4 regions of the Azospira sp. I09 genome follow, and region 1 is predicted to be linked to each of the others. Evidence: predicted binding sites of a transcription regulator. Region 1 holds the regulator's gene; each other region holds the start of a gene.

Region 1 (2,197 bases):
AGACTGGGATTCAGGCAGGATACCAGGCGAAAAGTGGCGGGATCATAACGGAAAACGACCCCGCCGCCTATGCCTTTCGTCCCAGTCCCGGAGAGGGAATCAGATCACTCTTCGATGTGATTCTTGATGGTGTCGCGGTGGTGATCCTGGGCCTTCTGCTTGTACTTCTGCACTTGGCGGTCCAGCTTGTCGATCAGGGTGTCCACGGCGGCATACAGGTCGGCATCCTCGGCATCCACGTGGATGTCCTTGCCGGGCACGCGCACGGTGACTTCAGCCTTCTGCTTCAGCTTTTCCACGGTGAGGATGACGTTGACGTCGATGACGCTGTCGAAGTGACGCGTAACCCGCTCCAGCTTGGCAGTGACGTAGTCGCGGATCGCCGGGGTGACTTCCAGGTGATGTCCGGTGATGTGCAGGTTCATGGCTCGCTCCTTTTTTAGATGGACTTGCGTAGGTTGGCCGGCGAAATGTTGAGCGCTTCTCTGTATTTTGCAATGGTTCGACGCGCCACAACAATGCCTTGTTGGCCAAGAATTTCGGATATTTGACTGTCCGAAAGGGGTTTTTTGGGGTCTTCGGCCGCCACCAGCTGCTTGATCAGGGCCCGGATGGCGGTGGCCGAACAGGCGCCCCCCGTATCCGTGGCCACGTGGCTGCCGAAGAAATACTTGAGTTCGAAAATGCCCCGGGGGGTGGCCATGTACTTCTGGGTGGTCACCCGGGAGACGGTGGATTCGTGCAGGCCCAGGGTTTCGGCGATTTCCCGCAGTACCAGGGGACGCATGGCCACCTCGCCGTGTTCGAAGAACTGGCGCTGGCGGTCCAGGATGGCCTGGGACACGCGCAGGATGGTGTCGAAACGCTGCTGCACGTTCTTGATCAGCCAGCGGGCCTCCTGCAGCTGGCCGGAGAGGCTGGAGCCGCGCTGCTTGGAGAGGATCTCGGCGTAGAGCCGGTTGATGCGCAGGCGCGGGTAGGCGTCCGGATTGATGCTGGCGGTCCACTGGTTGCGCACCTTCTTCACCACCACGTCCGGGGTGATGTAGCGGGCATCCAGGGGCGCGTACTGGGCGCCGGGCCGGGGGTTGAGGCTCTTCACCAGGTTGGTGACGGCGCGCAGGCGCTCGTCGTCGCAGCCCAGCAGCTTCTTCAGCTTGGTGAAGTCCCGGCCGGCCAGCAGTTCCAGGTGATGGCGCACCAGCTTCAGGGCCTGGTCCCGCACCTCGTCGGCCGGCAGGGCTTCCAGCTGCAGGGCCAGGCATTCGCCCGGAGTGCGGGCACCGACACCGGTCGGGTCCAGGTGCTGCAGGTGGCGCAGGGCGATCTGCAGGTCGTCCAGATCGATTTCCAGCTCTTCCGGCAGGGCTTCCTGCAGCTCCTCCAGGGGCTGGGTCAGGTAGCCGTCCTCGTCCAGCGCCTCGATCAGGAAGCTGACCAGCTGCCGGTCCCGCTCGGAGAGCTGCATCAGGCCCAGCTGCCAGTTGAGGTGGTCGCGCAGGGAGGTGTTGGCGGCCTGCACTTCCTGGAAGTCGGAATCCTCGTCCTCGTCGCGGGAGGCGGAAGGGTAGCTGCCTTCGGCAAACCAGTCCTCGCCCTCACCCAGGCGGTCCCGGCTGTCGTCCCGGACTTCTTCGGGGCCGTGACTGTCGGCGCCTTCACCGGATTCGCCGCTATCGCCTTCCCGCGGGCCTTCGGCAGCGGACTCGGCCGTACTGCCGGCGTATTCGCCTTCGCTCCCGCTGTAGGAGGGCTCGTAGTTCTCGTCCTCCCGCTCCAGCAGGGGGTTTTCCAGCAGATACTTCTCCAACTCCTGCTCCAGCTCAAGCGTCGACAGTTGCAGCAGCCGGATGGACTGCTGCAGCTGTGGCGTCAGGGCCAAGTGCTGCGAGAGTTTGAGTTGGAGGGTTGGTTTCATGGACCCGGGGCCGAAGGGGCCGGCGGCAATGAGCGGGTTGAGGGAAAGACTCGGAGACTGGGCTCGTCAGAGACGGAAGCTCTCGCCCAGATATACTTTTCGGACGTCTTCATTATAAACGATCTCATCCGGGCGGCCAGACGCCAGCACCCGTCCCTCATTGATGATGTAGGCCCGGTCGCAGATGCCCAGGGTCTCACGCACGTTGTGGTCGGTGATGAGCACGCCGATGCTGCGGTCCTTGAGGAAACGGATGATCTTCTGGATTTCCAGCACGGC
Region 2 (2,197 bases), 750 kb from region 1:
ACCCGAGAGACTGGGTCGTATTATAAATGCCAAGTGCCGCTCCCTTGGCTTCCGCCGGTGCGATACGGGAAATCAGGGAAGGCTGGGTCGCTTCCAGGATATTGAAGGCGACGAAAAAGGCGGTCAACAGCAGGGCCAGGGGCCACAGGCCCTGGCCGAAGAGGCCGAAACCGACCTGCACCAGGAGCAACAGGACCACGGCGCCGTTAAAGACCATTTTCATGCGGCCGTACTTCTCCGCCGCGATCACTGCCGGCACCATGAAGGCGAAGGAAACCAGCACGGCAGGCAGATACACCTTCCAGTGCTCGGCCAGGGGCAGGTCGCCGGTCTTGACCAGGGCGGCGGGGATCAGCACCCACATGGCGGTCTGGGTCAGGTGCAGGACGAAAACGCCGAAGTTGAGACGCAGCAGCTGGGGATGGAACAGCACGTCGGCAAAGCGGGTGCGGCCGCCATCCACCAGCACCTTGGGCGCCGGCGGCACCACCTTGTACAGGGCGACGATGGCCAGCAGAGCCAGCCCCCCGGTGAGAGCGAAGATGCCGGCCATGCCGATGGCGGCGTAGAGCAGGGGGGCCGCCACCAGGGAGAGGGCGAAGACCAGGCCGATGGAGGAGCCGATCATGGCCATCACCTTGGTGCGGTGCTGCTCCCGGGTGAGGTCGGCGGCCAGGGCGGTGACGGCGGCGGAAATGGCGCCGGCTCCCTGCAGCACCCGGCCGGCGATGATCATGGGCAGGTCGTCGGCGGCGGCCGCGATGAAGCTGCCCAGGGCGAACAGCAGCAGACCGAAGACGATCACCGGCTTGCGCCCGAAACGGTCCGAGGCGATGCCGTAGGGAATCTGGAACAGGGCCTGGGTGGCCCCGTAGATGCCGATGGCCAGGCCCACCAGCAGGCCATTGTCGCCACTGGGCAGGGTGTGGGCGTAGACGGCGAAGACCGGCAGGATGAGGAACAGGCCCAGCATGCGCAGGGCAAAGATGGAGGCCAGGCTGGCGCCGGCGCGGCGTTCCTCGGGGGTCATGGCATCGCCGGCGGGAGCGGCAGCGGTCAGGGGCTTGGCGGACACAGGGAGCAGGTAGGGATGGGGGGAAGAAGCAGGGGCGAATCTTAGCAGGTTTGCCCGGCGCCACGAAAAGCGCCGCAGCCCCACGGAGCCGCCGCCGGCCCATTCGTTCGGATTTCCGAACGCCATACCCGGCCCTTGTCCGGAAAGCCGAACGACACCCCCAAAACGACGGTCAAAATCCCATAAAAAAACAAGCAACTAAAAACCAGACTCGGCCCCCTCCCGATGGCACGGCCCGTGCTGAAGAACAGGGACCGCCGCCGAGCGGGCACATCAGAACAGAGGAGACACCATGAACCAGCCACACCGCGTCGAACACGACCTGCTGGGCGACCGCAAGGTCCCGGCCGAGGCCTATTACGGCGTCCATACCCTGCGGGCGGTGGAGAACTTCCCCATCACCGGCACCCCCATCTCCATCTACCCGGACCTGATCCGGGCCCTGGCCCAGATCAAGCTCGCCGCCGCCAAGGCCAACCAGCAGCTGGGTCTGCTGGACGCTCCTCTGGCCCAGGCCATCGTCGCCGCCTGCCAGGAGGTGATCGCCGGCAAGCTGCACGACGAGTTCGTGGTGGACGTCATCCAGGGCGGCGCCGGCACCTCCACCAACATGAACGCCAACGAGGTCATCGCCAACCGGGCCCTGGAAATCATGGGCCACGCCAAGGGCGAGTACCAGCACCTGCACCCCAACCAGCACGTGAACATGAGCCAGTCCACCAACGATGTGTACCCGTCGGCGCTGAAGCTGGCCACCTACGTCGGCATCTTCCGCCTGGTGGACGCCCTGGCCTACCTGCGCCGCACCTTCGAGCGCAAGGCCGAGGAATTCAAGGACGTGCTGAAGATGGGCCGCACCCAGCTGCAGGACGCGGTGCCCATGACCCTGGGCCAGGAATTCTCCACCTACGCCGTGATGCTGGGCGAGGACGAGGAGCGGCTGAAGGAAGCCGCCCTCCTGATCCGGGAAATCAACCTGGGGGCCACCGCCATCGGCACCGGCATCAATGCCCACCCGGACTACGCTCCCCTGGTCTGCCGCCTGCTGGCCGAGACCAGCGGCGTGCCGGTCATCACCGCCCCCAACCTGGTGGAAGCGACCCAGGACTGCGGCTCCTTCGT
Region 3 (2,197 bases), 450 kb from region 1:
CAGCGTGGAGGAGTTCATGCCGGAGCAGACGGTGCCGATCCACCGCGCCCTGCTGGCGGAAGCGGCCGCCGGCCATGCCGTCGATGGGGCCGGCCACGGCCGCGAGATGCTGGCCCGCGCCGCCAATGGCCGCGAATTCCCGGTGGAAGTGAGCATCGGCAGCACGGAACTGGCGGGGGGCCGGGTCTTCGTCGGCATCCTGCGCGACATCAGCGAACGCAAGGCGGTGGAAGAGGAGCTGCAGCGCCTGGCCACCACCGACGGCCTCACCGGTATTCTCAACCGCCGCGCCTTCACCGCCGAGGCCGAGCGCCTGGTGGCCCTGGCCCGGCGCCACGATCACCCCCTGGTCCTGTTCATCCTCGATGCGGACAAGTTCAAGAACATCAACGACAGCCACGGCCACCCGGTGGGCGACCAGGTGCTCCAGGCCCTGGTCCGCGCCATCGGCGGCGGCCTGCGCCAGAGCGACGTCTTCGGCCGCCTGGGCGGCGAGGAATTCGGCCTGCTGCTGCCGCAGACGCCGCCGGCCGGGGCCCACCAGCTGGGCCAGCGCCTGTTGCAGGCGGTGCGCCAGGTGCGGCTGCCCCTGGCCCAGGGCGAACTGTCCTTCAGCGTCAGCATCGGAGCCTCCCTCCTGGCCGGTCCCGGGGACGACCTGGAGGCCATGATGCACCGGGCCGACGCCGCCCTCTATGCCGCCAAGGCCGGCGGCCGGGACCGGCTGGCCTGGGAAGGCTGGCAGCCCCCCGCCGCCTGAGCGCACTGGCCTGGGGCGCCGGGTCCTCCGGGCGACCCAAGGCGGGGCCCGGCCCCCGGCCTCGGGGCACCCCCATTCCCGCCATTGCCGGGGAATTCCCCTAAGTCCTTGTCCGGCATGGGCTTTGCTAACCGTTATATATTCGAAAAATAACGAAGGAAAGCCGCCATGAACGACCAGCCCGTTAGCGAAATTGCCGATCAACTGAGCCCCGACCGGGTCACACCCCTGCGCCTGTACCCGGTGGCGGGCATTCCCGGCCCCTTTGCCGTGGCCGCCGGCCACGACCGTCTGGCCTGGCTGGAGCGGGCCGCCGTGGCCGATGCCCTGGCGGTGGGTGCCGAGGCCGCCGGAGAGGCCCGCCGTGCCGCCGAGGAACTGAACAACCTGGCCGGGGAGCGCCTGGCCGAATGGGAGGCAGAGGATGGTGGCGAAGGCAGTGGCGGCCGCCTGCGCCTGACGCCCCGGGGCCGGCGCCTGGCCATGGTGCTGGTGGCCCTGGCGGAGGAACGGCAACTGCTGCGCCAGCGCTGCGGCGGCCATTTCGATGGGGACCTGCAACTGCTGGAACGGGTGGCGGTACGCACCAGCGCCCGCAACCAGTTCTGCGGCCGGGTGCAGGCGGTGGAGCAGGGCCCCCTGCTCGACCAGGTGCTGCTGGCCTTGCCCGGCGGGCGCCTGCTGCGGGCCAGCGTCACCCCGGAAAGCACCCGCTGCCTGGGCCTGGCCCCGGGCCTGGAGCTGGTGGCCCTGGTCAAGGCCTCGGCCACCCTGGTGCTGGGCAGCGGCGGAGGCAGCGATTACGCCGACTACAACCGCCTCGGCGGCATCGTCCAGCGCATCCAGGAAAGCGGCGAACGGCGGGAGATCGTGGTGGACCTGGGCCACGGCCTCACCGGCGTCGCCAACGCCGGCGCCGATCTGGCCGAACCCTTCGCCCCGGGCCAGCCGGCCTGGATCGCCTTCCGTCCCTCGGCCGTGCTGCTGGGTCTCGTCAGCTGAAAAAAAGCGGGGAAGGGGCCGGGTGTCGCAACCCGGTCCCGTTCCCCGCCAACACTCCGCTGGAGTGGGCTCAACGCAATCTTTCGGCTACAGGGAGCGCAGGAAGGCGAACAGTTCCTCCCGAGCTTCCCGGGGCAGGCGGCGGAAGCGCTCCCGGGCGTTGCGGGCCTCGCCGCCGTGCCACAGGATGGCCTCGTTCAGGTTCCGGGCCCGGCCGTCGTGCAACAACTGCTCGTGTTCATTGATCTCGGCGTAGCGCCCCAGGCCCCACAGGGGCGCGGTGCGCCACTGGCGGCCGCTGGCCCGGTAGTCGGGGCGGCCGTCGGCCAGGCCCTCGCCCATGTCGTGCAGCAGCAGGTCGGTGTAGGGGTGGAAGGTCTGCCGCGCCAGGGCCGGCCAGGGAGCATCCCCCGTCTCCAGGGTGGGGCGGTGGCA
Region 4 (2,197 bases), 1.2 Mb from region 1:
TGCTGTCTCTAATCCGGGGCTGCCGGCCGGGGCGAGAGAGGCGTCAATTTTCACGGCGAACCCTTTCAATAAGTATTTCTCAAACACTACTACGACATGAGGCGGCAAAACTTGAGGCCGCAATGCGGCTTTTGCAGTACCTACACCCTTCTCCATTCTAGCGGAAGCGAGCATGAAAGTCTTAGTTACCTCCGGGGTTGGGTGCGGGCTCAGTAACCGATTTCGATGATGCCGCCTGGCCTGGCAATACCGCTAACGCTCTGGCCGTTGGCTGTGCGGGCCTGGGCAATCTGGCCGTCTGCAGCATTGTTCATGGCTCGACCTTCGCTGCTTGCTGAGAATCCAGGGCCTCGGGAGAGAATTTTTACTGTCTGCCCTTGCTGAATTACTAGGGGCGCCATAAGCATTTCCGCCCGTAGCGGCTGTCCTGCTCCGATGGCGTTGCGGACGGTTTTGCCAATGGCTTGCCGGGCGTCAGTGACAACTCCGGCCGGCAGACTGGCTAAATCCCCGCTTTGAGTGGATACATCGTTGAGCGAAAGGGGGTGTCCCGGACTTAGGGGGCGGGCGCTGATGATGTAGTTGGCCTGAACGCTGACTTGGGCGGGGACATAGATAATCCAGCCGGCATCGCCTAGGCAACGAACCCCCACGGTGACTTTCCCCCACAGTCTAGACCCGGGCGGGAGAAAAGCTTCGACAGCGGGGCAGGGGGTGAGTTGGGTCCGACTATCCAGGGGGCTGATACTGAACTGGACCCGGCCGGGTAGGCCTTTGGTCTGGGTGCGGAGGAACTGGTCTACAGCATTGATGACAACGTCTCCGCTGCTCTGGGCCCATACCCAAGATGAAAGGAAGACAAGCAACAGAAAGGCGGACTTGCGACCTAGCAAGCGCAGGCGGATCAGGAGTCGGGCAAGGGTAGTCATGGGCCTATTTTGCCCCAGGCGGTAGGAAACCGGTATCTGTTCCTGCCGGACGCGGCAAGATTTGCCGTTGGGGCCAGCTCCTTTTTTGCTCACACCGAGACTTCCCACTCGGTCACTGAGTGAATTTCTGGCACGAAGTATGCATTGCTTGTTGCAAGACAAATGTAAAGGTGTAGCCATGGTGAGCAAGCTTGATCAAACCATCAATTTTCATCGCCAAGCACTGGGCTTGCGGGCCTATCGGCAGCAGGTGCTAGCCGCGAATATCGCCAACTCGGACACGCCCAACTACAAGGCTCGGGACCTCGATTTCTCCGCCGCCCTGGACAATGCCTTGGCGGGCAAGCAGACCGGTGACCTGGGCTTGGCTCGCACCTCCACCCGGCACATCGCTGGTGCCGGCAATTCTGGCCCTGCGCCCCTGCTTTACCGCAGTTCCTTCCAACCTAGCGCTGACGGCAATACGGTGGACATGGACATTGAGCGGGCCAAATTCGCGGAAAACGCCATGCAGTACGAGGCCAGCGTTCAGTTCATCGGCGGCCAGTTTAAGACCATGCTGTCGGCTATCCAGGGCCAGGGCGGCCAATAAGGAAATCTAAGCCATGAGTATTTTCAATATGTTCCACGTGGCGGGCAGCGCTCTCACCGCCCAATCCGTCCGTCTCAATGCCGTGGCCTCGAATATGGCCAACGCCGATAGCATCACCAGCGCCGACGGCCGTCCCTATCGGGCCAAGCAGGTGGTCTTCGAAACCACTCCAGTCGGCAGTGAGGCAGCCCAGGGGGTGCGGGTCAAAGAGGTAGTAGAGAGCGCTGCGCCGCCTCGTATGGTGTTTGATCCCAAAAATCCGGCAGCAAATGCCGACGGCTACGTCTCGATGCCTAACGTGGATGTGGTGGAGGAGATGGTCAATATGATTTCTGCCTCCCGTTCCTATCAGAGCAATGCTGACGTGATGAACACGGCCAGGACATTGCTGATGCGCACGCTGGCCATGGGCCAGTAACCCGACTGCAGGAGTAAATGAACATGGCTACCACCGTCGAAAACAATCCCTATTCCGGTCTTAATGGTGTGTCCACAGGCAAGACCACCGACAAATCTTCCAGTAAGAGCTCTGCTGACGAGATTCAGAACCAATTCATGACCATGCTGGTGACCCAGTTACGTAACCAGGATCCACTGAATCCCATGCAGAGCGCCGAAATGACCAGCCAGCTGGCTCAGATCAATACCGTTAGCGGCATCGAAAAACTCAATTCCA

What was found. The regulator sigma-54, encoded in region 1, starts transcription at its own class of promoters, with help from an activator protein. The targets are predictions, from matches to a motif close to TGGCACGCTTNCTGCTNA.
Region 2: the regulator sigma-54 is predicted to act here: its motif matches at 1,302-1,319, upstream of aspA (aspartate ammonia-lyase).
Region 3: the regulator sigma-54 is predicted to act here: its motif matches at 874-891, upstream of AZSP09_RS13540 (TOBE domain-containing protein).
Region 4: the regulator sigma-54 is predicted to act here: its motif matches at 1,058-1,075, upstream of flgB (flagellar basal body rod protein FlgB).

Annotation. Positions count from the first base shown of each region.
Region 1 is NZ_AP021844.1:2,454,900-2,457,096, forward strand. Features, by position in the region: gene hpf (ribosome hibernation-promoting factor, HPF/YfiA family) at 105-425, opposite strand; gene AZSP09_RS11510 (RNA polymerase factor sigma-54) at 440-1,918, opposite strand; gene lptB (LPS export ABC transporter ATP-binding protein) at 1,985-2,197, opposite strand, start outside.
Region 2 is NZ_AP021844.1:1,708,179-1,710,375, forward strand. Features, by position in the region: gene AZSP09_RS07870 (MFS transporter) at 1-1,030, opposite strand, end outside; gene aspA (aspartate ammonia-lyase) at 1,368-2,197, shown strand, end outside.
Region 3 is NZ_AP021844.1:2,902,121-2,904,317, forward strand. Features, by position in the region: gene AZSP09_RS13535 (sensor domain-containing diguanylate cyclase) at 1-760, shown strand, start outside; gene AZSP09_RS13540 (TOBE domain-containing protein) at 929-1,762, shown strand; gene AZSP09_RS13545 (di-heme oxidoreductase family protein) at 1,850-2,197, opposite strand, start outside.
Region 4 is NZ_AP021844.1:3,669,781-3,671,977, forward strand. Features, by position in the region: gene flgM (flagellar biosynthesis anti-sigma factor FlgM) at 1-174, opposite strand, end outside; gene flgA (flagellar basal body P-ring formation chaperone FlgA) at 210-929, opposite strand; gene flgB (flagellar basal body rod protein FlgB) at 1,108-1,521, shown strand; gene flgC (flagellar basal body rod protein FlgC) at 1,535-1,939, shown strand; gene AZSP09_RS17210 (flagellar hook assembly protein FlgD) at 1,963-2,197, shown strand, end outside.